Regions from separate parts of the Streptomyces sp. NPDC028314 genome, predicted to be linked through region 2. Evidence: riboswitches for the same ligand, from Rfam matches in the RefSeq annotation. Region 2 holds a riboswitch; the other holds the start of a gene.
The links. A riboswitch is a leader RNA that binds a small molecule or an ion and turns the genes downstream of it on or off. The one in region 2 is predicted to bind S-adenosylmethionine.
Positions count from the first base shown of each region.

Region 1 (15,240 bases), on a different contig from region 2:
AGCCCGACGGGTTCCCGGACCCCTTCGAGTTCCCGGGCACGCCCGCGACGGCCGGCGGCGAGGCCGGCCCGTACGACCACCACGTGCACGCGGTCGCGCCCGCCACGGACATCGACGACGGTACGAAGGGGCTCGCGGTGCTCTTCTGCGACCTCGACGGGTTCAAGTCGATCAACGACCGCTTCGGGCACCACACGGGCGACGCGGTCCTGATCGAGGTCGCCCGGCGGCTGACGACCTGCGTCAGGGACGGTGACACCGTCGCTCGGCTGGGTGGTGACGAGTTCGTCGTCCTCGCGGACGGGCTGGGGGCGGCCGACGCCGCCGACCTGGCCGTCCGGCTGCGGAACGCGATCATCCCGCCGATCCGGGTGGACGGCCGGGCGGTGCGTGTCGGGGCCAGTTTCGGCATCGGCTGGGCCAGCTGCGGGATGTCGGCGGACGAGGTGCTGCGCTCCGCCGACCAGCGGATGTACATCGAGAAAAGGTCCCGTTCCAAGGCGCACCGCCGGGCCGGCTGAGACGATCGGCCGCTCGTGGGCGCACGTGTTCGGGGTAGGCTCCCGTGGGTCGAAAGGAGTGACCTGCGATGACGACGCCCGCGAACAACGGCCCGAACAGTGGGGCGAACCAGCCCGAGGACGACGACCCGTTCGGCTACCTCTACGCGGACGGCCAGGCCGCCGGAGCCACCCCGCCCGCATCGGGCGGTGGATACGGCTACCCCGGCCCGACGGCCGGTGGTCAGCCCGGCACGCAGCCCGGCGTCCCCCGGACCTCGTACAACCAGGTGCGTACGGTCGGCGAGCGGACGTACGGCGGCCAGCGCGGGCAGGTGCCGCAGCAGCAGCCGCCGCAGTCCTACCAGGCCCAGTACCAGGCCCCCGAGGCCTTGCACGCGGGCGGCTACGGCGTTCCGCCGCAGCACCAGCCCGCGCAGCCGCACAGCCAGCCGGCCCACGCCCCGGGCGGGCACGGCGGGCACGGCGGCGGGGGCTCCAGCCGGCGCGGGCTGCTGATCGCGGCGGTCGCCGTGGTCGCCGCCGTCGCGATCGGGATCGGCGCGGCCCTGGCCTTCGGCGACAAGGGCAAGGACAAGGACGACAAGGGCCAGGCGAACGGCCAGCAGTCCCAGCAGCCCGTCCAGCCGAACCCGAACTCCCCGGCTCCCCAGCCGAGCGGTTCGCCGGAGCCCTCGCAGTCCCCGCTGCCCAAGGGCGACGCGGCCGGCGCGGGCATGACCCTGACGGGCGGCGCGCAGCTGCAGAGCACCGTCCAGGGGTCGAAGAGCTCCGACGGCCAGTACGTGGGCGCCTTCAACCAGAGCGGCGCCGCGCTGACCTGGACGGTGGACCTGCCGGAGGCCGGTGAGTACACGCTCTTCGTGAACTACGCGGTGCCCGGCAAGGACGCGAAGGCGACCCTGACGGTCAACGGGCAGAGCCCGAACCAGACGCTGAACCTGGCGAACTTCGCCAAGGCCGAAGCCGGCGCCTGGGACAAGGGCTGGACCCGCACCTACGCGTACATCAACCTGAAGAAGGGCTCCAACACGATGAAGATCTCGTGCGAGCCCGGCAACCAGTGCGACGCGATCTTCGACACGCTCGACCTGGGCCGGGGTCACCTCAAGCGCTGACGGGACGCGGGACGTGCGGTGAAGCGGGGCGCCACTCGGGTGGCGCCCCGTTCGTGCGTCGCGGGGCCGGCGCGGGCTCGCCCGGGCGGTGCCTAACCGCTGCTCAGGACCGAGATGCTGTGCCGCAGTTCCTCGTAGGTGGGCGCGTCGAACTCGCCCGCCGCCGGGGCGTGGACGGTGGCCGCCGAGAGGGCGACGGCGCGCGTGAGGCGGCCCGGCCAGTCCAGGCCCTCGGCCAGCCCCGACAGCAGGCCCGCCACCGCGGAGTCGCCGGCCCCGGTGGGGTTGCCGCTCAGTGCGCGGGGCGGGGCGGCCTGCCAGGTGCCGTCGGCGGTGGCGGCGAGCAGCCCGCCCGGGCCGAGCGAGGTGACCACCGCGTGGGCGCCGCGGCGGCGGGCGTCGCGGGTGGCGGGCAGCGGGTCGCGGGAGCCGGTCAGTTCGGCCAGCTCGGCGGCGTTCGGCTTGATCATCTCGGGGCGGGCGGCGATGCCGCGGCGCAGGGCCTCCCCGCTGGTGTCCAGCAGGACGGGGACCCCGGCCGCGCGGGCCGTCCGTACGAGGACCGCGTACGCGCCCACCGGCACGCCCGGCGGGAGGCTGCCGCACAGGGCCACGGCGCTCGCGCCGGGCAGGAGTTCGGCGTAGCGGGACAGGAACCGGGCCCATTCGGCGGGAGTGATCTGCGGGCCGGGTTCGTTGAACTGGGTGGTGTCGCCCGAGGCTTCGTCGACGACGGCCACCGTGCGCCGGGTGGCGTCCGCGCAGGGGACGAGGGCGTCCACCACGCCCGGGGAGTCCGCCAGGAGGCCGCGTACGACCGCGCCCACCGGGCCGCCCGCGAAGCCGGTCGCGGTGACCTCGTGGCCGAGCGCCGCGAGGACGCGGGCGACGTTGATGCCCTTGCCGCCCGGGCGTTCGGTGACACCGGCGACCCGGTGCGAGGTGTGCGGGCGCAGTCGCGGCACCCGGTAGGTGACGTCGAGTGCGGTATTGAGCGTCACGGTGAGGATCATGGCCAGCCCCGGTCTCGGTGGATGCCGGGATCATGCCAAACAGTCGGCGGCCCGCCCAGTCCCGAGGGCCGGCCGCCGCTGCCGGTACGCCGATCGGGCGCTCAGCGAAGCGGGCTGACGATCCATTCGCCGCGCCGCATGACGCCCTTGACGTCGAACTCGGCGTCCAGGACGACCAGGTCGGCGTACTTGCCGGGTTCCAGCGAGCCGACCTGGTCGTACAGGCCGAGGAGCTTGGCCGGATTGGCGGAGATCGCCTGGACCACGGACTCGACGGGGAGCTTGTCGACCGTCACCGACCGCTTGAAGGCGGTGTCCAGGGTCAGGGTGGAACCGGCGATCGAGCCGCCCTCCACGAGCCGGGCCACACCGTCCTTGACCTCGACCTCCAGCGGCCCGAGGTGGTAGGTGCCGTCGCCGAAGCCGGCCGCGTCCATGGCGTCGGTGATCAGCGCGACGCGGTGGGCGCCCGCGTGGTGGAAGGCCAGTTCCAGCATCGCGGGGTGCAGGTGCGTGCCGTCGTTGATGAGCTCGACGGTGACCCGCTCGTCCTCCAGCAGCGCCGCGATGGGGCCCGGGGCGCGGTGCTCCAGGCCGGGCATGGCGTTGTAGAGGTGGGTGGCCACGGTCGCGCCCGCGTCGATGGCCTGGCGCGTCTGGTCGTACGTGGAGTCCGTGTGCCCGATCGCGGCGATGACCCCGTGCTCCGCGAGCAGCCGTACGGAGTCCAGCCCGCCCGGCAGTTCGGTGGCGAGGGTGAACATCCGGGCGGCGCCGTGCGCGGCGTCGACCAGCTTGCGGACCTCGGCCGGATCGGGGTCGCGGAGCAGGTCCTCCTTGTGCGCGCCCTTGCGGCAGGGGTTGATGAAGGGGCCCTCGAAGTGGATGCCCGCGATCTCGCCCTGCTGGGTCAGCTCGGCGAGCAGCGCCGCGCGGCGGGCCAGTTCGTCGAGGTCGCCGGTGACGGTGGAGGCGATCAGGGTGGTGGTGCCGTGCTCGCGGTGGGTCCGTACGCCCTTGAGGACCTCTTCGGCGCTGCCGGAGGTGAAGGAGGCGCCGCCGCCGCCGTGGTTGTGCATGTCCACGAAGCCGGGAACGATCCAGTGCCCGGTCAGGTCGACGGCGCGGGCGTCCTCGCGGGCGGCGCCCGCGATGCGGTCGCCGTCGACGATGACGCGGCCGTTCGCCACGGTCCCGGTGGGCAGCACCACCTTGGCGCCGGAGAGAACGGTGCTGTGTGCGCTTCCGGACATCAGGCAGGTACCTCCGTGGCGAGTAGGTCCCAGGCGAGCAGACCCGCGCCCAGGCATCCGGCGGTGTCCCCGAGGGCCGCCGGAACGATCTCGGGCAGCCGCTGGAACGTCACGCGCTCCTCCACGGCCGTCCGAAGTGGTGTGAACAAGGTTTCCCCGGCCTCCGCGAGCCCGCCACCGACGATCAGCGTGCGCGGGTCCAGCAGGGTGATCGCGGTGACCAGCCCGTCGGCGAGGGCGCCGATGGCGGACAGCCACACCTCACGGGCGCGTACGTCGCCCGACTCGACGGCCTTGGCACAGTCGGCGGCGTCGGCCCCGGGGTCGCCGGAGGCGGCGGCCCAGGCGCGGCTGACGGCGGAGGCGGAGGCGAGGGTCTCCAGGCAGCCGTGCTGGCCGCAGCCGCAGGCGGGGCCGCCGGGGCGGACCACGATGTGGCCGATCTCGCCCGCGTAGCCGTGCGCGCCCGCCTCGATGCGGCCCGCGATGCCGATGGCGCCGGCGATGCCGGTGCCGAGCGGGATGAACAGGAAGCGGTCGGCGCCCCGGCCCGCGCCGATGCGGCCTTCGGCGAGCCCGCCCGTGCGCACGTCGTGGCCGAGGGCCACCGGGATGCCGCCGAGGCGCCTGCTGAGCAGCTCGCGCATCGGTACGTCGCGCCAGCCCAGGTTCGCCGCGTACACGGCGATCCCGTTCTCGGCGTCGACGATGCCGGGCACGGCCACCCCGGCGGCCGAGGCGGCCGTGCCGAAGCGTTCGCGGCCCAGCTCCAGCAGGTCGGCGGCGAAGTCCAGGATCGTCTCGACGACGGCTTCGGCGCCCCGCTCGCGGCCGGTGGCGCGGCGCGCCTCGTGCAGCAGGGTGCCTTCCGGGGCGATGAGGGCGGCCTTCATCCCGGTGCCGCCCACATCGAGGGCGATGACGTGTTTCACGGGTTTCACAGAGACAGTCTCGCGTGCTCAGGAGGCAAAGGTCTAGTCCAATGAGGAGGATTGTTGAGCTGCCATACAAAATGGGAGCCCCGGTCCGGCAACGGTCCGGACACGGTCCGCGCGCGCGGTGCCTTCCGATGTGGAGGAGTCGCCAAAGTGGTGTAGACCTTACGTCGAATCGTACGTACAACAAGGGGTGGATCGAGAACTGTGAAGGGCCGTTACCTGAGCCTGGCCGCGACCGGGGCCGTGCTGTGCCTGACCACCGCGACGCTGACGGGCTGCGGAACCGTGTCGGCGCTCTCCGGGGACAACGAGGTGACCCTCCGGGTCGTGGCGGCCGACTACGGCGACAATCCGCAGAACTCGTCGGCGGCGTACTGGAAGGACCTCGCCGCGAACTTCCAGAAGGACCACCCCGGCATCAAGGTCGAGGTCAGCGTCTACTCCTGGACCGAGGTCGACGCCAAGGTCGCCGAGATGGTGAAGGCCAAGAAGGCCCCCGACATCGCGCAGATCGGCGCCTACGCCGACTACGCCGAGGCGAACAAGCTCTACACCGTCGACGAACTGCTCTCCGTGCAGACCGAGGCCGACTTCCTCGGCCCGCTCGCGGACGCGGGCAAGGTCAAGCGGGTCCAGTACGGGATGCCCTTCGTGGCCAGCACCCGGCTGCTCTTCTACAACGAGAAGCTGCTGACCGACGCGGGCGTGCTCCCCAAGGACGCCAAGGGCGGCTGGCAGCCGAAGAGCTGGGCGGACCTGGAGGCGGCCGCCAAGAAGCTCAAGGGCGCCGGCGTCCCCACCCCCTTCGCGCTGCCGCTGGGCCGCGAGGAGGCGCAGGCCGAGACGATGATGTGGATGCTCTCGGGCGGTGGCGGCTACACCGACAACGAGGAGAACTACGCGATCGACTCCGCGGAGAACGTCAAGAGCCTGGAGTTCCTGCGCGACAAGATGGTCGGCCAGGGCCTGACCGGCTCCGTCGAACCGGGCAAGCTCGACCGGCAGGCCGCCTTCGACGCCTTCAGCCGCGGCGAGGTGGGCATGCTCAACGGCCACCCGACGCTGGTCAAGCAGGCGGCCGCGAAGGGCGTGAAGTTCGGCATGGTGCCGATGCCCACCGTCGACGGCGCCGACCACTCCGCGATGGGCGTCGCGGACTGGGTGATGGCCTTCAAGAACGGCCACAAGAAGGAGTCCGGGCAGTTCCTGGACTACCTGTACGAGGCCAAGAACGTGACGGCCTTCACCAACAAGTACGACCTGCTGCCCGTCACCACCAGCGGCTACCGGGCCATGCAGGCCGGCAACGGCGGCTCCACCCCGCAGCTGAAGACCTTCCTGGCGGCCCTGCCGAGCTCCAAGCTCTACCCGGCCGGCAAGAAGTCCTGGGCGGGCGTCAGCGAGGACGTGAAGCAGAACATCGGCAAGGTGGTCCAGCCGGGCGGCCAGCCCGAGAAGGTGCTGGGCGACATCGCGACGGCGGCGCGCAAGGCCGACGGCGACCGCTGAGGCCCTCGGGGGCGGTGTCGGTGGTCGGCGTTAATCTGGCCGTATGACGGACGACGGGCGGTTGACGGCCACCGAGGCCGCCGTGCTCGCGTACGAAGGACGTACCTGGACGGGGCCCGGCGCCAAGGAGCGGGCCATTCGCGAAGGACTGGGGATGGCCCCCGTCCGGTACTACCAGCTGCTCAACGCCTTGATGGACGATCCACGGGCGCTGGAGCACGCCCCGGGCACCGTCAACCGGCTCCGCCGGATCCGCGAAGCCCAGCGGGCCCGGCGATAGCCCTCGTACGGCGGGACCGTTAGGGTCGTCCGTATGGGGAGCCATCCGCACGATCTGCCGATGCCCGTGCCCGCCACCGCTGCCGGACGCGAGGGACTGGAAGCCCTCCTCCGCGCACCCCGGAAGTCCGTCGTCGCCCTCGACTTCGACGGCACCCTCGCCGACATCGTCCCGGACCCCGACCAGGCGCGCGCCCACCCGGACGCCGTCCCGGCGCTCTCGCAGCTCGCGCCCGAGGTGGCGGCCGTGGCCGTCATCACCGGCCGGCCCGCCGGGGTCGCCGTCCGGTACGGGGGCTTCGCCGGGGTCCCGGGGCTGGAGCACCTGGTGGTGCTGGGGCACTACGGGGCCGAGCGGTGGGACGCCGTCACCGGCATCGTCCACGCGCCCGCCGAGCACCCCGGGGTGGCGGCCGTACGGGCCGAGCTGCCGGGGTTCCTGGAGTCGATCGGGGCCTGGCGCGGCACCTGGATCGAGGAGAAGGGCCAGGCGCTGGCCGTCCACACCCGGCGTGCCGCCGACCCGGAGCGGGCCTTCGCCGCGCTGCGGGAGCCGCTGGCGGAGCTGGCGGCCAGGCACGGGCTGATGGTGGAGCCGGGCCGGGCCGTGCTGGAGCTGCGGCCGCCGGGGATGGACAAGGGCGTCGCGCTGACCGAGTACCTCGCGGAGGTGCAGGCCGAGGCGGTGCTGTACGCCGGGGACGACCTCGGGGACCTGGCCGCGTACGCCGCCGTCGAGAAGCGGCGGGCCGACGGACTGCCCGGGCTGCTGGTGTGCAGCGGCACCGAGGTGCAGGAGCTGGCCTCCCGCGCCGACCTGGTCCTGGCGGGACCGGGCGAGGTGGCCGCCTTCCTGGCCGCCCTCGCCGCCGCGCTGCGTTCCTGAGCGCGTTCCTGAGCGCTGTCCGACCAGGGCCGGCCCGACCAGGGCCGGCCCCGGCCGCTACTCCTCGCGCAGGGTCGCCAGCTGGGTCGTGAACCAGTGGGCCGGCGGGAGGGCCGTGGCGGCGGCGGCGAGCCGCTTGGTGCGTTCCGCACGCTCCGACTTCGGCATGGTCAGGGCCTTGTACAGGGCCTCCGCCGTCTGCGTCACGTCGTACGGGTTCACCGTCACCGCGTCCTCGCGGAGCTCCCCGTACGCCCCCGCCCCGGTCGACAGGACCAGCACGCAGCCCCGCTCCGACACCACCGGGATCTCCTTCGCCACCAGGTTCATCCCGTCCCGCACCGGGTTGACCAGCGCCACGTCGGCCAGCCGGTACGAGGCCAGGGAGCGCGCGAAGTCGTCCTCCACCGAGACCAGCACCGGCTGCCAGTCCTCCGTGCCGAACTCCGCGTTGATCTCCTCCGCCAGCCGGGCGACCGCCGCCGTGTAGTCCCGGTACACCGCCAGGTCCTGCCGGGACGGGTAGGCCGACGCCAGGTGGATCACCTTGCCCTGCCACTGCGGGTAGGTCGTCAGCAGCTCCCGGTACGCGTGCAGGCCGCGCACGATGTTCTTCGACAGCTCCGTCCGGTCCACCCGGACGATCGTCTTGCGGTCGCCGACCTCCGCCCGCAGCGCGGCCAGCTTGTCGTCCACCTCCGGCCGGTGGGCCAGCGCCCGCAGCTCGTCGCCGTCCACCCCCAGCGGGAAGACCCGTACCGCCGTGCTGCGCTGCGGCCAGATCGAGTACCGGCGGTGGTCGACCTGCGACCCGTGGGCCCGGGCCCGCCCCCACGCGTCGTCGATCTCCATGGCCCCCAGGAAGGCGTCGGCCCACTCCTCGGTGTGGAAGCCCAGCAGGTCCGCGCCGAGCATGCCCCACGCCAGCTCCTCGACCACGTACTGGGGGAGGATGCGCAGGTACTCGGGGGAGGCCCACGGGGTGTGCGTGAAGTGGGAGATCCGCAGGTCGGGCCGGAGGATGCGCAGCATGCCGGGCACCAGCGCCAGGTGGTAGTCCTGCACCAGCACGGACGCGCCCTCGCCCGCCTCCTGCGCGAGCGCCTCCGCGAAGGCCTTGTTGTAGGCGCCGTACGCCTCCCACAGTCGGCGGAACTCCGCGTCGAAGACCGGCTCGCGCGGGATGTCGTAGAGGTGGTGGTGGGTGAACCAGAGCACCGAGTTGGCGATGCCGTTGTACGCGGCGTCGTACACCGCGGGATCGATGTCCAGCATCCGGACACCCGGCTCGGACACGCCCTGGCGGACCGCCTCCCGGTCCGCGTCCGAGAGCGCCGCGCAGATCCACACCGCGTCGGGCTGCTGCGCGAGGGCCGCGGAGAGACCGGAGACGAGACCGCCCCCGCCGCGCCGGGCGCTGAGGGTGCCGTCGTCGGCGAGGGCGTACGAGAGGGGGCCGCGGTTCGCCGCTACGAGTACCTGTGAGGACATGCGGCCAACCTAGCCCGGCCGGTCCCCGCTCAAACGTCCTCCCCCGGCTACCGCTGGAAGGTGCCCCCGGTCACGCCACCCGACGGCCCGAGTACTCCTTGACCTCGATCATCGGCGGCCGCTCCTCGGTGTCCACCGCGTACGTCCGCGGTACGAAGCCGTCCGGGCCGCGCTCGAACTGCGTCAGCTCCGGCCGTACGAGGTGCCCGCGCGAGAGCCGCAGCTGGGCCGTCCGGTAGATCGCCGCGGCCATCCGGCCCAGCGCCCGGCCGTCCTGGTGGCGGTGCAGCCGCACGCCGACGTCCACCTGGGCGAGCGCGTCCAGCCCGACCGTGTGCAGCGCGTCCACCAGCAGGCCCAGCTCGACGCCGTACCCGACGGGGAACGGCAGCCGTTCCAGCAGGGAGCGCCGTACGGCGTACTCGCCGCCCAGCGGCTGTACGAAGCCGGCCAGCTGCGGCCAGTGCAGGTTGAGCAGGGGGCGGGCGACGAGCTCCGTCACCCGGCCGCCCTGGCCGGGCGTGTCCCCCAGCGGGCGGTCGTACATCGCCTTGACGAACTGCACCCCGGGGTCGGTCAGCAGCGGGCCGACGATCCCGGAGACGAAGGCGGAGGAGAAGTCCCGCAGGTCGGCGTCCACGAAGCAGACGACGTCCCCGGTGGTGGCCAGCAGCGAGCGCCACAGCACCTCGCCCTTGCCGGGCAGCGCCGGGAGCCGCGGCAGTATCGCGTCGCGGTGCACCACCCGGGCGCCGGCCGCGGCCGCCACCTGCGCCGTACGGTCGGCGGAGCCCGAGTCGACGACCAGCAGCTCGTCCACCAGAGGGGTGGGGAGCCCCTCGATCAGGTCGCGGCGGATCACCTCGACGATCCCGCCGACCGTGGCCTCCTCGTCGAGCGCGGGCAGCACCACGCTGACCGTGGTGCCCGACGCCCGTTTCCGGTCGAGCAGCTGGTCGAGCGGTCGGTCGGCGGCGGACCAGGAGCGGTCGGCCAGCCAGCGCTCCACCTCTTCCAGCACTTTTGGTACTCCCTGAGAGTCGATCGGTCATCGGCGTTTCGGGCGAAATGTGATCCATCTCGCCGTTCGGACGGCTGTCTCAACCGCCCGGCCCTTCGGTTACAGTCTTGAACAACGCGATGGACCACCGCATGCCGGGGGTCCGCGTGTACAAACGCCCGGGCGCGCCATAGAGCGCGTTGCCCGGTGCCATACCGCTCATCCAGAGGGGCAGAGGGACACGGCCCGTTGAAGCCCCGGCAACCCTCCAGTCGGTTCTCGCGTCACGCACATCTGCGGCGTCAGCGAGGTCCCCGGCTAGGGAAGGTGCCAATTCCGTCTCATGGCGAAGTGCGCCATGGGGAAGATGAGGAGAAAGGGCCTCGCCATCATGGCTGCACAGACTGTCGCCACCTCTGCCGACCTCGATTCGGTCGATCTCGGACCCGCCACCGGCCTTTCCTGCCGCGAGTGCGCCACCCGCTTCGAACTCGGTCCCATCTTTGCCTGCGCCGAGTGTTTCGGACCGCTTGAGGTCGCCTACGACCTGCCGACCGGCGACCCCGAGGCGCTGCGCGCCGCGATCGAGGCCGGCCCCCAGAACATCTGGCGCTACGCGCCGCTGCTGCCGGTCCCGGCGGACGTGGCCTCCAAGCCGAGCCTGAACCCCGGCTTCACCAAGCTCGTGGACGCGCAGAACCTGGCCAAGGAGCTGGGCGTCACCGGCAAGCTCTACGTCAAGGACGACTCCGGCAACCCGACGCACTCCTTCAAGGACCGCGTCGTGGCGATCGCCGTCGAGGCGGCCCGCGCGTTCGGGTTCACCACCCTGTCCTGCTCCTCCACGGGCAACCTGGCCGGCGCCGTCGGCGCCGCGGCCGCCCGCGCCGGCTTCCGGTCCTGCGTGTTCATCCCCCACGACCTGGAGCAGGGCAAGGTCGTCATGGCCGGTGTCTACGGTGGCGACCTGGTCGGCATCGAGGGCAACTACGACGACGTCAACCGCTTCTGCTCCGAGCTCATCGGCGACCCGCTGGGCGAGGGCTGGGGCTTCGTCAACGTCAACCTGCGCCCGTACTACGGCGAGGGTTCCAAGACGCTGGCGTACGAGATCTGCGAGCAGCTCGGCTGGCAGCTGCCCGACCAGATCGTCATCCCGATCGCGTCCGGCTCGCAGCTGACGAAGATCGACAAGGGTCTGCAGGAGCTGATCAAGCTCGGCCTCGTCGAGGACAAGCCGTACAAGATCTTCGGCGCCCAGGCCGAGGGCTGCTCCCCGGTCTCGACCGCCTTCAAGGCCGGTCACGACGTGGTCCGCCCGCAGAAGCCGAACACCATCGCCAAGTCGCTGGCCATCGGCAACCCGGCGGACGGCCCGTACGTCCTGGACATCGCGCGGCGCACCGGCGGCTTCGTCGAGGACGTCACCGACGAGCAGGTCGTCGAGGCCATCAAGATCCTCGCGCAGACCGAGGGCATCTTCGCCGAGACCGCGGGCGGCGTGACCGTCGGCGTCACGAAGAAGCTCATCGAGAACGGACAGCTCGACCCGGCGCTGACCACCGTCGTCCTGAACACCGGTGACGGCCTCAAGACCCTGGAGGCGGTGGCCGCGGAGAGCGGGCAGACCGCCACCATCCGCCCGAGCCTGGACGCGTTCCGCGCCGCCGGCCTGGCCTGACCCTCACCCCGAACTCCGGAAAGGCAGTAGCGCCATGAGCGTCAACGTCCGCATCCCCACCATCCTGCGCACCTACACCGGCGGGCAGGCCGAGGTCTCCGCCGAGGGCGCGACCCTCTCCGAGGTCATCGAGTCCCTGGAGAAGAGCCACCCGGGCATCGCCGCCCGCGTCCTGGACGACCAGGGCAAGCTGCGCCGCTTCGTGAACGTCTACGTCAACGACGACGACGTGCGCTTCGAGGGCGGCCTGCAGGCGGCGACCCCGGACGGCGCCGGAGTCTCGATCATCCCGGCCGTCGCCGGAGGCTGAGCGGACGGGCGCGCCCCTCGGGGCGACGCCGACGCCACGGATACGCACAAACCAGAATTGCCCCCTCCGCTAATAAGCGGAGGGGGCAATTCTGGTTGGTTGGGCGCGGTAGAGTTGGGGAAGTCCCATCCGCTGTTCTTGCCCGCCGCATATGAGCGGGCCACCGGATGGTTGACATTGAGTCAACATGCAAGTGCGATATGGGCCTTTGGTGCCGGGATGTCAGGCCCGAGTTGCCCGGGAATATGCCAAATTTTCACTCTATTTCAATGTTTTCGCGTGTCCAGAATTCTCGTCGGAATGACCTGTTGCAGACAGCACCGGTGCGGATACATTCAGCCGCGGTCGAGGCGTTCCGGCGCAAGTTCTGACCCGGGTCCGCGAAGTGCGGATCTGCGCAAGGGCCAGTAATAGGGGAGTTAGGCATGGCTCAGGGCACCGTCAAGTGGTTCAACGCGGAGAAGGGCTACGGCTTCATCGCGGTCGACGGTGGTGCGGATGTGTTCGTCCACTACAGCGCCATCCAGATGGACGGGTACCGCACCCTTGAAGAGGGTCAGCGGGTCGAGTTCGAGATCTCGCAGGGCCAGAAGGGTCCGCAGGCGGACATGGTCAAGCTCGCACTCGGCTAGTCCCGGCGCGATCGACCACCGACGCAGCAGGTACACGTGCATACGAGGGGCTCACATCCTGGACACGGGATGTGGGCCCCTCGTGCGTGCCCGCCTCCCGCCAGGGCGTTCGCGGGGTCTTGCCCGAAGCCGCTTGCACTCGGAGGGGTCGAGTGCTAATCATTGGCGTTAGCACTCTCCGGGTGAGAGTGCTACTAAACGAGGACCGGGCCGGTGAGGCCCGCAGGGTCCGGCGGGAAGGAACCGCCTGACTCGCTGGCCGTCCGTCGCGGGCGCGGGCGCGGTCCGGAGCAATCCACCCCTGTCCGGGAGGACCACTTCAGATGGCCAAGATCATTGCGTTCAACGAGGAGGCCCGGCGCGGTCTCGAGCGTGGGATGAACCAGCTCGCCGACGCCGTCAAGGTCACCCTTGGCCCCAAGGGTCGCAACGTCGTCCTTGAGAAGAAGTGGGGCGCCCCCACGATCACCAACGATGGTGTCTCCATCGCCAAGGAGATCGAGCTCGAGGACCCGTACGAGAAGATCGGCGCCGAGCTGGTCAAGGAAGTCGCCAAGAAGACGGACGACGTCGCCGGCGACGGTACGACCACCGCCACCGTGCTGGCCCAGGCCCTCGTCCGCGAGGGTCTGCGCAACGTGGCCGCCGGCGCCAACCCGATGGCCCTCAAGCGTGGCATCGAGAAGGCCGTCGAGGCCGTCTCGGCCGCCCTGCTCGCGCAGGCCAAGGATGTCGAGACCAAGGAGCAGATCGCTTCCACGGCCTCCATCTCGGCCGCCGACACCCAGATCGGCGAGCTCATCGCCGAGGCGATGGACAAGGTCGGCAAGGAAGGCGTCATCACCGTCGAGGAGTCCCAGACCTTCGGTCTGGAGCTGGAGCTCACCGAGGGCATGCGCTTCGACAAGGGCTACATCTCGGCGTACTTCGCCACCGACATGGAGCGTATGGAGTCGGCTCTCGACGACCCGTACATCCTGATCGTCAACTCCAAGATCAGCTCGGTCAAGGACCTGCTGCCGCTCCTGGAGAAGGTCATGCAGTCCGGCAAGCCGCTGCTGATCATCGCCGAGGACGTCGAGGGCGAGGCCCTGTCGACCCTGGTCGTCAACAAGATCCGCGGCACCTTCAAGTCCGTCGCCGTCAAGGCCCCGGGCTTCGGTGACCGTCGCAAGGCCATGCTCGGCGACATCGCCATCCTCACGGGCGGCACGGTCATCTCCGAGGAGGTCGGCCTCAAGCTGGAGAACGCCGGTCTCGACCTGCTCGGCCGCGCCCGCAAGGTCGTCATCACCAAGGACGAGACCACCATCGTCGACGGTGCCGGTGACAGCGACCAGGTCCAGGGTCGCGTCAACCAGATCCGCGCCGAGATCGAGAACTCCGACTCGGACTACGACCGCGAGAAGCTCCAGGAGCGCCTCGCGAAGCTGGCCGGCGGCGTGGCCGTCATCAAGGCCGGTGCCGCGACCGAGGTCGAGCTCAAGGAGCGCAAGCACCGCATCGAGGACGCCGTTCGCAACGCGAAGGCGGCCGTCGAGGAGGGCATCGTCGCCGGTGGTGGCGTGGCCCTGCTGCAGGCCTCCTCGGTCTTCGAGAAGCTGGAGCTCACCGGTGACGAGGCGACCGGCGCCAACGCCGTGAAGCTCGCGCTGGAGGCCCCGCTCAAGCAGATCGCCGTCAACGGTGGTCTCGAGGGTGGCGTCGTCGTCGAGAAGGTGCGCAACCTGCAGATCGGTTGGGGCCTGAACGCCGCGACCGGCGAGTACGTCGACATGATCGCCGAGGGCATCATCGACCCGGCGAAGGTCACGCGCTCCGCGCTGCAGAACGCCGCGTCGATCGCCGCGCTGTTCCTGACGACCGAGGCCGTCATCGCCGACAAGCCCGAGAAGGCCGGCGCCGGCGCCCCGGGCGGCATGCCGGGCGGTGACATGGACTTCTGATCGGCCCCGGGCTGATCGGCTGTTCCGTACGCGTTCCGAGGGCGGTACCCCCAGCGGGGGTACCGCCCTCGGGCGTTCAGAACGTGGTGTCGAGGGTGCAGTCGAACGGGGGACGACGGCCGCGCCCGGTGCTTGGGACGGGGCCGCATCGGCAGGGTGAGTTTGGTTGACTCGGGGGCATGAGTGAGAGCAGCGCACCCTTCGTCAAGATCTGCGGGCTGAAGACCGCGCGCGACGTCGACGCGGCCGTCGAGGCCGGGGCCGATGCCGTCGGGTTCGTCTTCGCGCCCGGCAGCCCCCGCACGGTCGACGCCGCCCTCGCCCGTGAGCTCGCCGGGCGGGTGCCGGCGGGGATCCTCACGGTCGGGGTGTTCCGCGGGCAGCCGGTGGCGGAGGTCCGGCGGCTGACGGAGGAGAGCGGGGTGAGCTCCGTACAGCTGCACGGGGACGAGGGCCCCGAGTACTACGGGGAACTGCGCGCGGAGGGCCGTACGCTCATCCGCGCCACGGCCACCGCCGTCGCCGCCGTCGGGGAGTACGGCGAGGACCTGCTGCTGATCGACGCCCCCGATCCGGGCTCGGGCAAGCCGTGGAACTGGGCCTCGGCGGAGTTCACCGCGCCGCAGGGCCGCTGGCTGCTGGCGGGCGGGCTGATGCCGGGCA
Region 1 covers NZ_JBVHTP010000014.1:123,486-138,725, reverse strand. The annotation lists gene cdgB (diguanylate cyclase CdgB) at 1-521, shown strand, start outside; gene ACZ4TG_RS29210 (CBM35 domain-containing protein) at 590-1,639, shown strand; gene ACZ4TG_RS29205 (1-phosphofructokinase family hexose kinase) at 1,732-2,652, opposite strand; gene nagA (N-acetylglucosamine-6-phosphate deacetylase) at 2,754-3,905, opposite strand; gene ACZ4TG_RS29195 (ROK family protein) at 3,905-4,837, opposite strand; gene ACZ4TG_RS29190 (extracellular solute-binding protein) at 5,048-6,352, shown strand; gene ACZ4TG_RS29185 (DUF3263 domain-containing protein) at 6,396-6,632, shown strand; gene otsB (trehalose-phosphatase) at 6,666-7,517, shown strand; gene ACZ4TG_RS29175 (alpha,alpha-trehalose-phosphate synthase (UDP-forming)) at 7,575-9,008, opposite strand; gene ACZ4TG_RS29170 (glucosyl-3-phosphoglycerate synthase) at 9,079-10,029, opposite strand; SAM riboswitch class I at 10,225-10,382, shown strand; gene thrC (threonine synthase) at 10,400-11,689, shown strand; gene ACZ4TG_RS29160 (MoaD/ThiS family protein) at 11,724-11,999, shown strand; gene ACZ4TG_RS29155 (cold-shock protein) at 12,425-12,631, shown strand; gene groL (chaperonin GroEL) at 12,955-14,577, shown strand; gene ACZ4TG_RS29145 (phosphoribosylanthranilate isomerase) at 14,757-15,240, shown strand, end outside.
Region 1: it holds a riboswitch for S-adenosylmethionine, as region 2 does, so the genes downstream of both, thrC (threonine synthase) here and ACZ4TG_RS23470 (aminotransferase class V-fold PLP-dependent enzyme) in region 2, are expected to answer to the same signal.

Region 2 (15,240 bases):
AGCGATTCCGCTTCCTTGCGGGCGGCGTCCAGCTCGGCCCGCACCTGCTCGCCGCCGGCCCGCTGCATCTCCCGTGCGTGGGCCAGTTCCTCGCGGAGCCGCTCCATCTCGCGCCGGGTCTCGTCCCCGACCCGCTCGGCGTCGGCGCGCTGCGCCTCCTCGCCGGCGGCGGCCACCAGCTTGACCCAGTCGGCCGGACGCAGCACGTACGCGGCGGCCGCCACGTCCAGCGGATCGGCGGCGGCGGGCGGGGCGCCCGACTCCAGGGCAGCGGCCAGTTCGGCCTGGGCCTCGCGGAGCTTCTCGGCGACCCGGCCGCGGAACACGGCGTCCGTCTCCACGGCGGCGGCCATGGCGTTGCCCGCGAACTTGGCGCGCCGGGTCGGGGTGAACCGGGCGTACTGGCGCAGCTGCGCCGGGAGGTCCGCGACCGTCAGTCCGCCGAAGGCCTCCGAGACGAGCGCCACGACCCTGCGCCGCACGCCTTCCGGCAGCGGGCGGTCGAGCACCTCGGCGGCGTCGCCGGCCACGTCGGCCGGCTCAGCGCCGCTTGCTGGCTCCACAATCCGTCACCCCTACCGTGATCTACCTGTGGGCCCGGCTCCCTCAGGAGTCCGCGCCCGGCCTGTCCACGAGCTCGATCTGGTCCACCGCGTTGCACCAGCGGCAGCGGACCGACTCGATGGTCTCATTGACCACCTCGCGCTCCTCGACCTTGGGCTCCCCGGCGAGGTCCAGGTGGACGTACTCCACGACCTTCGACGAACGGGTGACGTCGAAACGCGTGAGGTTGCCGCACAGGGTGCAGCGCCACCGGGTGGTGTCGGTCGGCAGGGGAACCGTCATCAGGCCGCTCTCTCCTTCGTAGCTCATTCAATTAAAGCCGCCGTCTGCTCCGGACGACGGCACAGCTCGTAACCCTACGGCCTGCCACCGCTTCAGGTGGGTCGGGTTGGGCCATGCTCGGTCGCATGATCGTAAGGTGGCAGGCCGTACGCGAGGCGGCCCGGGGGCCGGTGGTCACCCACGCGCTGATCGCCGGATGCTGCGTGGTGTTCCTGCTCGGCCCCGCCTCGGGCATGAACCCGGTCTACGGAACGGGTGACGAGCTGCTGGCGACGGGCACGGCGTACTTCCGGCGCTGGGGCGTGGTCCCGGACGGGCTCTTCTCGGGCACGGCCAGAGCCCTGCTCACGCCGCTGACCGCGCTGTTCGTCCACGGCAGCTGGCTGCACCTGCTCGGCAACATGCTCTTCCTGCACGTCTTCGGCGCGATGACGGAGGAGCGGATGGGCCGCCCGGCCTTCCTCGTCTTCTACATCAGTACGGGCTACCTCGCCCTGGCCGCGTACGCGGCGGCGAACGCCTCCTCGGACCAGACCCTGGTCGGCGCTTCCGGCGCGATCTCGGCGGTGCTGGGCGCGTTCCTGTGCCTGTTCCCGCGCGCCCGGGTGACGAGCCTGTTCCCGTTCCTCTTCTTCCTGCCGCTGCGGTTCCCCGCGTGGATCGTGCTGATGTTCTGGTTCGTCCTCCAGTGGGTGGCGGCCCACCGCGCGGAAAGCGGTCCGGGAGTCGCGTACCTGGCCCACGTGGTGGGCTTCTCGCTGGGCTTCGGCTACGCGTGGGTGCGGTATCGGCGTACGACTAGAGTGAGGCGACCAGCGACTGCCGGCGAGGGAGACAGCCAACCGTGATCACCGCGATCGTGCTCATCAAGACCAGCGTGGACCGCATCCCCGAGATCGCCGAGTCCATCGCCGCACTGGACAGCGTCAGCGAGGTCTACTCCGTCACCGGGACGTACGACCTGATCGCCCTGGTCCGGGTGGCCCGCCACGAGAACCTGGCGGACATCATCCCGGGCCGCATCAGCAAGATCCCCGGCGTCGAGGCGACGGACACCCACGTGGCGTTCCGTACGTACTCCCAGCACGACCTGGAAGCCGCCTTCGCGATCGGCCTCGACGCCTAGCGCTCCGCGGGTTCACAGCCCCGGCAGGGTCTCCCCCGGCCGGGCGCCGGCAGGGACCGGTCCTGCTCCACCAAGGCGCCCTGCCACAGCGGCAGGGGCCTGCCCACGAGCGCCCGGCCGGTCGGTATCGGATCCCGGTACGGCATGCCGCGAAGCTGGTGGAGGCGCGTCAGGAGACGGGGACGCAGCGGCCCTCTTCGGTGCGGTACTGCCACTTGGCGCCGTCCGCGACGAGGTCCTTGACCGCGCGGACGAAACGCTCGACGTGCTCGTCGGGGGTGCCCGCGCCGAAGCTGACGCGGATCGCGTTCAGCGAGCGCTCCCCCGGGGCCGCTTCGGGGGCCCCGCACTCGCCCTGGGCCTGCGGCTCGCTGCCGAGCAGGGTGCGGACCAGCGGGTGCGCGCAGAAGAGGCCGTCGCGGACGCCGATGCCGTACTCGGCGGACAGGGCGGCCGCGAAGTGCGAGCTGTTCCAGCCGTCGACGACGAAGGAGATGACGCCGACGCGCGGGGCGTCGTCCCCGAACAGCGACAGGACCCGGACGGCCGGGACGTCCGCGAGGCCCTCGCGGACGCGCGCGATGAGGTGCCGCTCGCGGGCGACGAGGCTGTCGAAGCCGGCCTCGGTCAGGGCCTTGCAGGCGGAGGCGATGGAGTAGACGCCGATGACGTTCGGGGAGCCGGCCTCGTGGCGGGCGGGCGTGGTGTGCCACTCGACGTCCACGCCGCCGTCCTCGCGCCGGGCGACCTTGCGGGAGGCGCCGCCGCCCGCGAGGTACGGCTCGGCCTGCTGGAGCCAGTCCGCCCGGCCGGCCAGGACTCCCGAGCCGAAGGGGGCGTAGAGCTTGTGGCCCGAGAAGGCGACCCAGTCCACGTCCAGCTCCTGCACGGAGACGGGGTGGTGCGGGGCCAGCTGGGCGGCGTCCAGCACGATCCGCGCGCCGTGGGCGTGCGCGGCGGCGGCGAGCTCCTTCACCGGCCACAGCTCACCGGTGACGTTGGACGCGCCGGTGACGCAGACCAGGGCCGGGCCGTAGGGCTCCCGGTCGGCCAGCGCGCGCTCCAGGGTCTCGACGGCCTGGGCCGGGGTGCGCGGGGCGTTGAGGTACGTGACCCGCGCGTCCCCCCACGGCAGCAGCGAGGCGTGGTGCTCGGTCTCGAAGACGAAGACCTGGCAGTCGGCCGGGAGCGCGGCGGCGAGCAGGTTCAGGGAGTCGGTGGTGGACCGGGTGAAGACGACCTGGTCGGCGGGACGGCAGTCGAGGAACTCCGCGACGGTGACCCGGCTCTGCTCGAAGAGGTCCGTGGAGAGCTGCGAGAGGTACCCGGCGCCGCGGTGGACGCTGCCGTAGTACGGGGCGTAGGCGGCCACGTCGTCCCACACGCGCTGCAGGGCGGGGGCGCTGGCGGCGTAGTCGAGGGCGGCGTAGGTGACCTCGCCGCCGGTGACCAGCGGCACGGTGACGTCACGGCCGAGCACGGGCAGCGGCTCGGCACACGCGGGGTCGACGGTGACGGCGGCGTCGGCGGCGCTGGCGGTGTTCAGGGTTGCGGACATGGCGGTATCTCCCGGCAGGCAGGGCGGAATGGCTTCGGTGTGCCCGTACGCGGGTACGGCTCTGCGGCCGACCGGGGTACGGGATGACCTCGGAGCACGGGGAGGGCGTACGGAGGTACGCGGAAGTGGCCCTGTTCCGAGGGTTGAAGAAGGGGCGGACTCGCCCTATCGCATTCGCTTGCTCACGGAAAACGCTCCTCGAGAGACCAGGATCCCTGGTGTCGAGGGATCCGCGCTTGCCGTAGACCTCACTGCCTACGACCTGGTCATCACCCGGGGCACCCCGCCACGGAAGGAGGGTTGCCGGACAGCAAGCCGGGGCAAAACGCTGTCGCTCGTGACCTGACCAGAATCCTGCCACAAGATCCGCCGTGCGCAAGACCCCGGTCCGCATGCTGGACCGGGGCCTTGGCCGGAATGGCCCGAAAGGGGTCAGGCGTTGCTCGCGGCCACCCAGCGCTCCAGCGCCGCCCTGGCCGCGCCCGAGTCGATGGACTCGGCCGCCCGGGCGATGCCCGCCGCGATCTGCTCCTCCAGGGAGCCGCTGCCCGGGTCCAGTGCCACCAGGGCCGCCGCCGAGTTCAGCAGGACGGCGTCCCGTACCGGGCCGGTCTCGCCGGCCAGCAGCCGGCGGGCCACGTCCGCGTTGTAGGAGGGGTCCCCGCCCCGCAGCGCGGACACGTCGACCAGCTCGATCCCGACGTCACGCGGGTCGAAGGGCAGCTCGGTGACCGAGCCGTCCCGGACCCACCACACCCGGGAGGTGGAGGTGATGGTGAGCTCGTCGAGGCCGTCGTCGCCCCGGAACACGAGCGCCGAGGAACCCCGGTCGGCGAGTACGCCCGCGACGATGGGGGCCACCCGGGGGTCGGCCACGCCGGTCGCCTGGGAACGGACCCGGGCCGGGTTGGTCAGCGGGCCGAGGAAGTTGAACAGGGTCCGGATGCCCAGCTCCTTGCGGGCCGCCGCCACGTGCCGCAGCGCGGGGTGGAACTTCACGGCGAAGCAGAAGGTGATGCCGGCTTCCGCCGCGACCTCCACCACCCGTGCGGGGGCCAGGTCCAGGTTGACGCCGAGCTTCTCCAGGACGTCCGAGGAGCCGCTGGCGGAGGACGCGGCCCTGTTGCCGTGCTTGACCACCTTGGCGCCCGTACCGGCCACCACGATCGCCGACATGGTGGAGATGTTCACCGTTTTGGCCCCGTCGCCGCCGGTCCCGACGATGTCCACCGTCCGGCCCGGCACCTCGATCAGGTTGGCGTGCTCGTACATGCTCCCGACGAGCCCGCTGATCTCCTCGACCGTCTCCCCCTTGGCCCGCAGCGCGACCACGAAGCCCGCGATCTGGGCGTCGGTGGCCTCCCCGCGCATGATCCTGTCCATGGCCCAGGCCGTGTCCTCGGCGCGCAGGTCCCGGCCGGTCAGCAGGGCGTCGAGAACGCCCGGCCAGCCGCGGGCCGCCACGCTGTCGCCGCCTGCCGGGGTCGCAACGTTCATGGTCCGCTCCTGCTGCTAGTGGGCCGCGCCCGTACTCACCGCCCACGTCGAATGGGAAGGGCCTCAGCCTATCCAGCCGGGCAGGACGGCAAAGAGCCCCGTCCAGACACTGGACGGGGCTCTCGCCGTGGCGACACCAGGATTGACCGAAATCAATCCCTCATGCGTTCAAGCGGTCACGCGGAGATCAGTGGTGGCCGTGGCCGCTCTGGATCTCCTTGTACTCCTCCACCGTGGGCTTCGGAATCTGGTTGTTCTCCGCGAACATGCCCTTGCTGAGCTTCGCGCGGAGCTTCTCCGTGGCCTTGAGCTTGCGCTCGACACCGTTCTCGTCGACCGTCGGGCCGAGTTCGAGCGGCTGGTACTGCTCGTGCGAGGTGATCGTGTGCAGCTGCCCCTGCGACAGCGGCTCGTGGACCTCGACGAACTCACCGTGCGGGAGGCGCTTGATGATGCCGGTCTCGCGACCGTGCAGCACCTTGTCCCGGTCCCGGCGCTGGAGGCCGAGGCAGATCCGCTTGGTGACGATGAAGGCGAGGACCGGGACGGCGAAGAAGCCGATCCGGACGAACCAGGTGATCGAGTTGATCGACAGGTGGAAGAACTGGGCGAACATGTCGTTGCCGCCGCCGATGAGGAGCACGATGTACTCCGCGATCCAGGCGACACCGAAGGCCGTACGGGTCGGGACGTTGCGCGGGCGGTCCAGGATGTGGTGCTCGCGCTTGTCCCCGGTGACCCAGGACTCGATGAACGGCCAGACGGCGATCGCGCCCAGCACCAGCGGGAAGAGCAGCAGCGGGACGAACACACCCAGGACGAGGGTGTGGCCCCACAGGTTGATCTCCCAGCCCGGCATGGCTCGGATCAGGCCTTCCGGCATACCCATGTACCAGTCGGGCTGCGCACCGGTGGACACGTGGTCCGGGCGGTACGGGCCGAGCGCCCAGATCGGGTTGATCGAGGCGATCGCCGCGATGGCCGCGATGACACCGAAGACCAGGAAGAAGAAGCCTCCGGCCTTGGCCATGTAGACCGGCAGCAGCGGCATGCCGACGACGTTCTTCTCGGTCTTGCCGGGGCCTGCGTACTGGGTGTGCTTGTGGAACACGACCAGGATCAGGTGGGCCACCAGCAGGCCCATCATGATGCCGGGCAGCAGCAGGATGTGGATCGAGTAGAACCGTGCGACGAAGTCGCCGCCCGGGAACTCGCCGCCGAAGAGGAAGAACGACAGGTACGTGCCGACGATCGGCACGGACAGGATCGCGCCCTCCATGAAGCGGACACCGGTGCCCGAGAGCAGGTCGTCCGGCAGGGAGTAACCGGTGAAACCGGTGAACATGCCGAGGACCAGCAGCAGGAAGCCGAAGATCCAGTTGACCTCGCGCGGCTTGCGGAACGCACCCGTGAAGAAGACGCGCATCATGTGCACGACCATCGCCGCGACGAAGATCAGTGCCGCCCAGTGGTGGATCTGCCGGATGAGCAGACCGCCGCGGACGTCGAAGCTGATGTCCAGCGTCGAGGCGAAGGCCTCGGACATCTGGACGCCCTGCATCGGCACGTACGAGCCGTCGTAGACGACCTCGTTCATGCTCGGGTGGAAGAACAGCGTCAGGTACACACCCGTGAGGATGATGATGACGAAGGCGTAGAGGCAGATCTCACCCAGCATGAAGGACCAGTGGTCCGGGAAGATCTTGCGCATGTTCGCCTTGGCGAGGCCGTAGATGCCCAGGCGGCCGTCCGCCCAGTCGGCTACACGCTCGCCGGCCGGCGCTTTGCGCGCCGTCGTGGTGTCAGTGGCAGTGCTCATCCGCGCTCCCAGAAAGCAGGACCGACGGGCTCTTCGAAGTCGCCGAGCGCCTCGAGGAAACCTTCGTCATTGACGCCGATCCGCAGCTGCGGAAGCGCGTGACCAGCCGGGCCGAAGATGACTCGGGCGCCGTCGGAAAGGTCGAAGGTGGACTGGTGGCACGGGCAGAGCACGTGGTGCGTCTGCTGCTCGTACAGGCTGATGGGACAGCCGACGTGGGTGCAGATCTTGGAGTAGGCCACGATCCCGTCCTGGGACCACTCCAGCTCCTGCTTGTCCTTGATGTCCTCCGGCTGGATCCGGACGATCATCAGGGCGGCCTTGCCGATCTCGATCTGGAACTGCTCCGGATCGGAGTGCTCGATCTCCTCCAGGCCCTCGGGCATGGCGAAGGTCAGCGAACCGACGAGCACGTCCTCGGGACGCAGCGGCTCCATCGTGTTCTGGTTGATGAGCAGCTTGCCCTTGGCCCAGGCGGTCTTGCGCAGCTTGTCCTCGGGCAGCGTGCCCAGGTCGCGCAGGAGCACGACGCCGGAGAGCGGCACCAGGGCCAGCGCGCCGAACATCGTGTTGCGGATCAGCTTGCGGCGGCCGATGTCGGACTCGCGGGCGCCGTCGGCGAAGTCCGAGAGGACCTTCGCCTTGACCTCCGGCGCGGAGGCGATCTCGTGGCGCTCGTCGGCGACCTCGACGTCGGACATCAGGGTGCGGGCCCAGTGGACCGCGCCCGCGCCGATGCAGAAGAGCGCGGTGCCCAGGGTCAGACCCAGGGCGAAGTTGAGCGCGCTCACCCGCCCGATGGGGAAGATGTAGACGATCTTCTCGATCGGGATGGCCACGTAGGAGGCGATGAAGCCGACAGTGGCCAGCATCGACAGCGTGAACAGCATCGCGACCGTGCGCTCGGACCGCCTGGCGGCCCGCTCGTCGATGTCCTGGATGCGCGGCTTGTGGACCGGCAGGCCCGGGTCGGCGAACGGGTCGTCCGCGACCGCTACGCCAGCGTGGTGCGCGTCGCCCTGCTCGCTCGGCAGGTGCTTCTCTTCGGGAATGTCTTGGCTACTCATGACTTCTTGGCCTTAGCGGTGTGGGCCGCGACCCAGACGGCGACAGCGATCAGCGCACCCAGACCGAAGATCCAGCCGAACAGACCCTCGGAGACGGGGCCGAGGCCACCGAGCTTCAGGCCGCCAGGGCTGACCGACTTCTCGCCGTTCACGTTCTGGAGGTACGCGATGATGTCCTTCTTCTCCTTCTCCGGCATGGTGCTGTCGGGGAAGGAGGGCATGTTCTGCGGGCCGGTGAGCATGGCCTCGTAGATGTGCTTCGGCTCGACGTCCTCAAGGTTGGGGGCGTACTTGCCGTGCGTCAGGGCGCCGCCCTCGCCGGTGAAGTTGTGGCACTGCGCGCAGTTGTTGCGGAACAGCTCACCACCCTTGGCGATGTTGGCACCCGCGGGGTCGTACTGCTTCTCGGTCGGCGTGGCCGGGCCGGCGCCGAGGGACGAGATGTACGCCGCCAGCTGGTCGATCTGCGCCTGGGAGTAGATCGCCGGCTTCTTCGGCACCTGGGCGCCGGGCTGCTGGGCGGGCATGCGGCCCGTGCTCACCTGGAAGTCGACGGCTGCGGCGCCGACGCCGACCAGGCTCGGGCCGTCAGAGGAACCCTGACCGCCGGTTCCGTGGCAGCTTGCGCAGCCCACGGCGTAGAGCTTCTTGCCCTCCTCGATGGCGAGGGACTGGGCGGTTTCATCGGCCTGCGCCTTGCCCGCGGGGGCGAAGGCGGCGTAAAGCCCCCCAGTGGCCGCCAGCGCGAGAAGTAGAACGACGACCGCCGCCAGCGGATGGCGTCGTCGTGCGGAGAGCTTTTTCACGGATTACCCCGGTGTCAGGATCTTCTGCGTCGGTGTTTCTGGATGGAGTGCCGGGCCGGGCCCGGCGACGTGTTCGCTACTTGATCAGGTAGATCGTCGCGAAGAGGCCGATCCAGACGACATCGACGAAGTGCCAGTAGTAGGACACGACGATGGCCGACGTGGCCTGTTCGTGGGTGAACCTCTTGGCCGCGTACGTCCGGCCGAGGACCAGCAGGAAGGCGATGAGACCGCCCGTCACGTGCATACCGTGGAAGCCGGTGGTCAGGTAGAACACCGATCCGTACGGGCCGGACGAGAGAGACATGCCCTCGTGCTTGACCAGCTCGGTGTACTCGAACACCTGGCCGCCAATGAAGATCGCACCCATGACGAACGTGATGATGAACCACGTCCGGAGCTTCTTCACGTCACCGCGCTCGGCTGCGAATACGCCGAGCTGGCAGGTGAGCGAGGAGAGCACCAGGATCGTTGTGTTCGTCGCCGAGAAGGGCAGATTCAAGGCCGAAGCCTGTTCTGTCCAGTACTCGGCACCCGTCACGGATCGCAGGGTGAAGTACATCGCGAAGAGGGCCGCGAAGAACATCAGCTCGGAACTCAACCAGATGATGGTTCCGACGCTGACGAGGTTCGGCCGGTTGACCGTCGGGTGCGCGTGCCCGGTATCTACTGTCGTTGCTGTCGCCACGACCGACATTATGTCGGTCGCTTATCCCGCCCTCACCCCGGGGGGTGCCGTTCGGAGTGTCAGGGCCGTGTGCAAGGCCCGAACGGCCCATCAGATCGGCGTACGGACGTAGGGTCGCGAGGCTGTGCGAACCGATGTTGACACCGGGTCGGACGGAGTAGCATCCCGCGCAACATCAACGTGATTCACGGGACACGTGGAGGAACGAAATGCGGGCGACTGCGCGAGTTCTGGTCTACAGCGACGACGCGGGCACCCGGGAGCAGGTGCGGCTGGCCGCCGGGCGCAGGCCGGCCGCGGACCTGCCGCCGGTGGAGTACGTGGAGTGCGCGACCCTTCCGGCGGTCCTGTCCCAGCTGGACGCGGGCGGCATCGACGTGTGCGTGCTGGACGGCGAGGCGGTCCCGGCCGGGGGCATGGGCGTGTGCCGGCAGATCAAGGACGAGATCTTCCGGTGCCCCCCGGTGCTGCTGCTGATGGGGCGCCCTCAGGACGCCTGGCTGGCCACCTGGAGCCGCGCGGACGCGGCCGTGACCCTTCCGGTCGACCCGGTGGCCTTCCCCGAGGCCCTGGCGGGCCTGCTGCGCCCCCGGCTGGCCCTGGACGCGTAGCCGGGCCGGGGGCCCGCTCGGACGGAAGCGGCCCTCGAGGAGCCCGTGAGGACTCCTCGAGGGCCGGTCCGGGGCCTCTTTCGGGGGGTTGTGGCGCCCCCGCGCGCGCCGGTTCAGACCTGCGGGCGGAGCCGGGCCTGGTCGACGGGGCTGCGGCCGTCCTGGGTCCCCTTGAGGAGGGCGCTTCCCTCGCGCCATTCCTTCCAGTCCAGGTTCCAGTCGCCGTACCCGTTCCCGAAGGTGTCCATGTCGTCGCCGATGCTGTTGATCACCTTGACGATGTCGCCCTCGGTGATGTTCTCGTAGAACCAGGCCGCGTTGCCCGTGCTCATGCCGGTGCAGCCGTGGCTGACGTTCTCGTAGCCCTGGGAACCCACGGACCACGGGGCGGCGTGGACGTATTCACCACTCCAGGTGACGCGGGTCGCGTAGTAGACGGGCAGGTTGTAGTACTCGCTGCCGCCGATGCCGACGGTGTCGCCGCGCATCTGGACGAAGTACTGCTTGCCCAGGACCACCTTGACCCCGTTGCGGGTGGAGAAGCCCGGCTTTCCGGTGGTCACCGGAATGGTGTTGATCACTTCTCCGTTGCGCCGGAACGTGAGGTAGTGCGACGAGGCGTCGGTGGTGACCTCCACGCGGTCGCCGATCTCCAGCGTCAGCGGCTTGGCGGCGGCGCCGTAGAGGTCGTCGGAGACCTTGACGCCCTCCAGGTTGCTGCGGGCGGAGACCTCGGTGTTGGCCGGCCAGTAGTCCTTGGGCCGGTAGTGGAGCGTCTTGTCGTCCACCCAGTACCAGGCGCCCTCGACGCCGGCCGGAGCGTCGACGACCAGCCCCCGCTCGACGAGCGCGCGGGCGGCCTTGTCCTTGACGGGCTCGCTGAGTTCGGCCGTGATGGGCTGTCCGACGCCGTATTTGCCCGCCTCAGGGCCGAATTCCACCTGGAGGACCTTCTTGGCCGGGGTGGTGTCGAAGGCGAGCGTGCGCTGCCCTGGGGCGCCCCGCTCGTCCTCGGTGCTCACGATGACCGAGTAGCGGACTCCGGCGGCCATCGGGACGGTGCTGTGCCAGCGGTCGCCGGTGGCGGTGAGCTCGCCCGCCAGCCGGCGGCCGTGGGTGTCCACGGCGGTCACGTCCGTGATCCGGCCCCCGCCGGTCTTGGCCGTGACCTCCAGGGGCCGGTTGGGGTCCACGGGACGGCTGCCGGCGGCCTGGTTGAAGGCGACCCTGTCGCCCGCGTCAAACGGGCGGGCTGACAGCGGGTTGTTGTCGCCGGACCCGCATGCGGTGGCGCCGGCCCCGAGGGACGCGACCAGCAGGGAGCAGCTGAGTACCGTCCAAAGACGCGGTGACTGGTTCATGGAGCCAACGCTATGAAGATATGACAATTACGGCGCGCGGGATGACTGCAAACGAGGGGCCCGGACTCCTCTGTTCGAGGTGTCCGGGCCCCTGGTGCCACGCGTGGGTGCTGCTACTGGTTCTGGTTCTCACCGCGGTAGTACTCGTACACCCAGCCCCACAGGCCGATCATGATGATCGGGGCCGAGAAGTACATGAGCCACCAGCCGAAGACGACGCTCATGAAGGCGAGCGCGCCACCGATGCCCAGCGAGAGCGGCTGCCAGCTGTGCGGGGAGAAGAACCCCAGCTCGCCCGCCTCGTCGGCGACGTCGGCCTCCAGGTTGTCCTGGGCCATCTCGTCCACGCGCTTGGCCGTGAAGGCCAGGTAGTAGCCGATCATGACGCTCAGGCCGAAGGCCAGGAAGAGCGCGGTGGTGCCTACGGGCTCCTTCGACCACACGCCGTACACGACGGCCATGATCAGGATGAAGAAGGAGAGCCAGAGGAACATCTTGCCCTGGATCTTCACTTGCCGGCCTCCTTGCCACCGGTGACAGCCTTGGTGGCCACGCTGTGGTCCTCGAGGTGGTCGAGGGCCGCGATCTCAGGGTGGTGCAGGTCGAACGCCGGGGATTCGGAGCGGATCCGCGGAAGGGTGAGGAAGTTGTGCCGCGGCGGCGGGCAGGACGTCGCCCACTCGAGCGAACGGCCGTAGCCCCACGGGTCGTCGACCTCGATCTTCTTGCCGTACTTCGCCGTCTTCCAGACGTTGTACATGAACGGCAGCATCGACAGGCCGAGCAGGAACGAGCTGATCGTGGAGAAGGTGTTCAGCGCGGTGAACCCGTCGGCGTTGAGGTAGTCCGCGTAACGACGCGGCATGCCCTCGGCGCCCAGCCAGTGCTGCACCAGGAAGGTGCCGTGGAAGCCGATGAACAGCGTCCAGAAGGTGATCTTGCCCAGGCGCTCGTCGAGCATCTTGCCGGTGAACTTGGGCCACCAGAAGTGGAAGCCCGCGAACATCGCGAAGACGACGGTGCCGAACACCACGTAGTGGAAGTGCGCCACCACGAAGTACGAGTCCGAGACGTGGAAGTCCATCGGGGGCGAGGCCAGGATGACGCCGGTCAGACCACCGAAGGTGAAGGTGACCAGGAAGCCGATCGTCCACAGCATCGGGGTCTCGAAGGACAGCGAGCCCTTCCACATGGTGCCGATCCAGTTGAAGAACTTCACACCGGTCGGTACCGCGATCAGGAAGGTCATGAAGGAGAAGAACGGCAGCAGCACACCGCCGGTGACGTACATGTGGTGGGCCCACACGGTCACCGAGAGGCCGGCGATCGCGATCGTCGCCGCGATCAGGCCGATGTAACCGAACATCGGCTTGCGCGAGAAGACCGGGATGACTTCGGAGACGATTCCGAAGAACGGCAGGGCGATGATGTACACCTCGGGGTGCCCGAAGAACCAGAAGAGGTGTTGCCACAGCAGCGCGCCGCCGTTGGCCGCGTCGAACACGTGCGCACCGAACTTGCGGTCGGCCTCCAGCGCGAAGAGCGCGGCGGCCAGCACCGGGAAGGCGAGCAGGACCAGAACACCGGTCAGCAGCACGTTCCAGGTGAAGATCGGCATGCGGAACATCGTCATGCCCGGAGCGCGCATGCAGATGATCGTGGTGATGAAGTTGACCGAGCCGAGGATCGTGCCGAAGCCCGAGAAGGCCAGACCCATGATCCACATGTCGCTGCCGATGCCCGGCGAGTGCACCGCGTCCGTCAGCGGGGAGTACGCGAACCAACCGAAGTCGGCGGCGCCGTTCGGCGTCACGAAACCGGCCACCGCGATGGTCGAGCCGAAGAGGTAGAGCCAGTACGCGAACATGTTCAGCCGCGGGAACGCCACGTCGGGCGCGCCGATCTGCAGCGGCATGATCCAGTTCGCGAAGCCCGCGAACAGCGGGGTGGCGAACATCAGCAGCATGACCGTGCCATGCATGGTGAACGCCTGGTTGAACTGCTCGTTCGACATGATCTGCGTGCCCGGACGGGCCAGCTCGGCGCGCATGAAGAGCGCCATGATCCCGCCGATGATGAAGAACACGAACGACGTCAGCAGGTACATCGTGCCGATGGTCTTGTGGTCGGTGGTGGTGAGCCACTTGACGACCACGTTGCCCGGCTGCTTGCGCCGCACCGGCAGCTCGTTCTCATACGAGTCGGCGGCGGCACCCTGAGATTCGTTGAGGATGCTCACAGTTTGTTCGCCTCCGAGTTGCGGGCGGGGTCAGTCTGCTTGATGCCGGCCGGGAGGAAGCCGGTCTGCCCCTTCTCGGCAAGCTCCTTGAGGTGTGCCCGGTAGGCCTCGGGGGAGACGACCTTGACATTGAAGAGCATGCGCGAGTGGTCGACGCCGCAGAGCTCGGCGCACTTGCCCATGAAGGTGCCCTCCTGGGTGGGGGTCACCTCGAAGACGTTGGTGTGGCCGGGGATGACGTCCTGCTTGAAGAGGAAGGGCACCACCCAGAACGAGTGGATGACGTCGTTCGACGACAGGATGAAGCGGACCTTCTCGCCCTTGGGGAGCCAGAGGGTCGGACCCGGGTTGTTCGTGTCCGGGTTCCGGTCGGCCGGGACGCCCTTGGTGTAGACGCCCTCGGCGCCCGCGGGGAAGTCCTTGGCGAAGCGGTCCGGGATGGAGGCGAGCTCCTTGGGGACCTGAACGGCCCCGTCCTTCTTCTCCTCGCCGGCCTTCGGGGCCGGCGCGGCGGGAAGCTTCGGGGTCGCGGGGTCGCCGTCGACGTCCTCGATGTAGTTGAAGCCCCAGCTCCACTGGAAGCCGACCACGTTGATCGTGTGCTTCGGCTTCTCGGAGAGGGACAGCAGCTTCGTCTCGTCACGCGCGGTGAAGTAGAAGAGCACCGAGACGATGATGAGCGGGACCACGGTGTACAGCGCCTCGATGGGCATGTTGTACCGGGTCTGCGCCGGAACCTCGATCTTCGTCCGGCTGCGCCGATGGAAGACGACGCTCCAGATGATCAGGCCCCACACCAGGATGCCCGTGATCAGCGCGGCCGCCCAGGATCCCTGCCAGAGGGAGAGGATGCGCGGCGCCTCCTCGGTTACCGGAGTCGGCATTCCGAGGCGGGGGAAGTCTTTCCATGTGTACGAGCAACCAGTGGCGGTCGCCAGGACCACGCCCGCAGTCAGCGCCTGCAGCAGCTTCCGCCGCATCGGGCGCCGCGGCGAGCGGTCGGAGCCGTAGGGACTCACGTAGCGCCTTCCCGAGAGTCTCGGCCCGCGCGGCCGGCCGCGGCCGTGTTCGGGTCGGTCGCCGGCCCTGACGCAGGCAGGGGTTTGGATGTTTATGCGGACCAAACCCTACTGGACGCTATTTGGGGTCGCGCGGGGAGGGTGCCCAACGCGCCGCTACTGCCCCCGAAGGGATGGATCCGCCGTACGGGGGACGGGCCATCCGGCCCTGAAAGGCGGTCTCGGGAAGACATCTGACGGCCCCTGACCTCGGGCTGCCCGCGCCGCCGGTTAGCGTGGCCGGATGCCGTACTTCGACACCGCCTCAGCCGCCCCGCTGCACCCCGTGGCCCGTCAGGCGCTGCAGGCCGCCCTGGACGAGGGCTGGGCCGACCCGGCCCGGCTGTACCGGGAGGGCCGGCGCGCCAGGCTGCTGCTGGACGCGGCCCGGGAGGCGGCCGCCGAGGCGGTGGGGTGCCGCGCCGACGAGCTGGTGTTCACCCCTTCGGGGACGCACGCTGTTCACACGGGCCTCGCGGGAGCCCTGGCCGGCCGCCGACGCGTCGGCGGCCATCTGGTCGTGTCGGCGGTCGAACACAGTTCGGTGCTGCACGCGGCCGAAGT
Region 2 covers NZ_JBVHTP010000010.1:213,868-229,107, reverse strand. The annotation lists gene ACZ4TG_RS23490 (NYN domain-containing protein) at 1-566, opposite strand, end outside; gene ACZ4TG_RS23485 (hypothetical protein) at 607-846, opposite strand; gene ACZ4TG_RS23480 (rhomboid family intramembrane serine protease) at 972-1,694, shown strand; gene ACZ4TG_RS23475 (Lrp/AsnC family transcriptional regulator) at 1,691-1,972, shown strand; gene ACZ4TG_RS23470 (aminotransferase class V-fold PLP-dependent enzyme) at 2,142-3,530, opposite strand; SAM riboswitch class IV at 3,758-3,873, opposite strand; gene trpD (anthranilate phosphoribosyltransferase) at 3,963-5,027, opposite strand; gene qcrB (cytochrome bc1 complex cytochrome b subunit) at 5,215-6,846, opposite strand; gene qcrA (cytochrome bc1 complex Rieske iron-sulfur subunit) at 6,843-7,913, opposite strand; gene qcrC (cytochrome bc1 complex diheme cytochrome c subunit) at 7,910-8,719, opposite strand; gene ctaE (aa3-type cytochrome oxidase subunit III) at 8,796-9,416, opposite strand; gene ACZ4TG_RS23440 (hypothetical protein) at 9,617-10,018, shown strand; gene ACZ4TG_RS23435 (L,D-transpeptidase) at 10,132-11,379, opposite strand; gene ACZ4TG_RS23430 (cytochrome c oxidase subunit 4) at 11,493-11,891, opposite strand; gene ctaD (aa3-type cytochrome oxidase subunit I) at 11,888-13,618, opposite strand; gene ctaC (aa3-type cytochrome oxidase subunit II) at 13,615-14,637, opposite strand; gene ACZ4TG_RS23415 (aminotransferase class V-fold PLP-dependent enzyme) at 14,921-15,240, shown strand, end outside.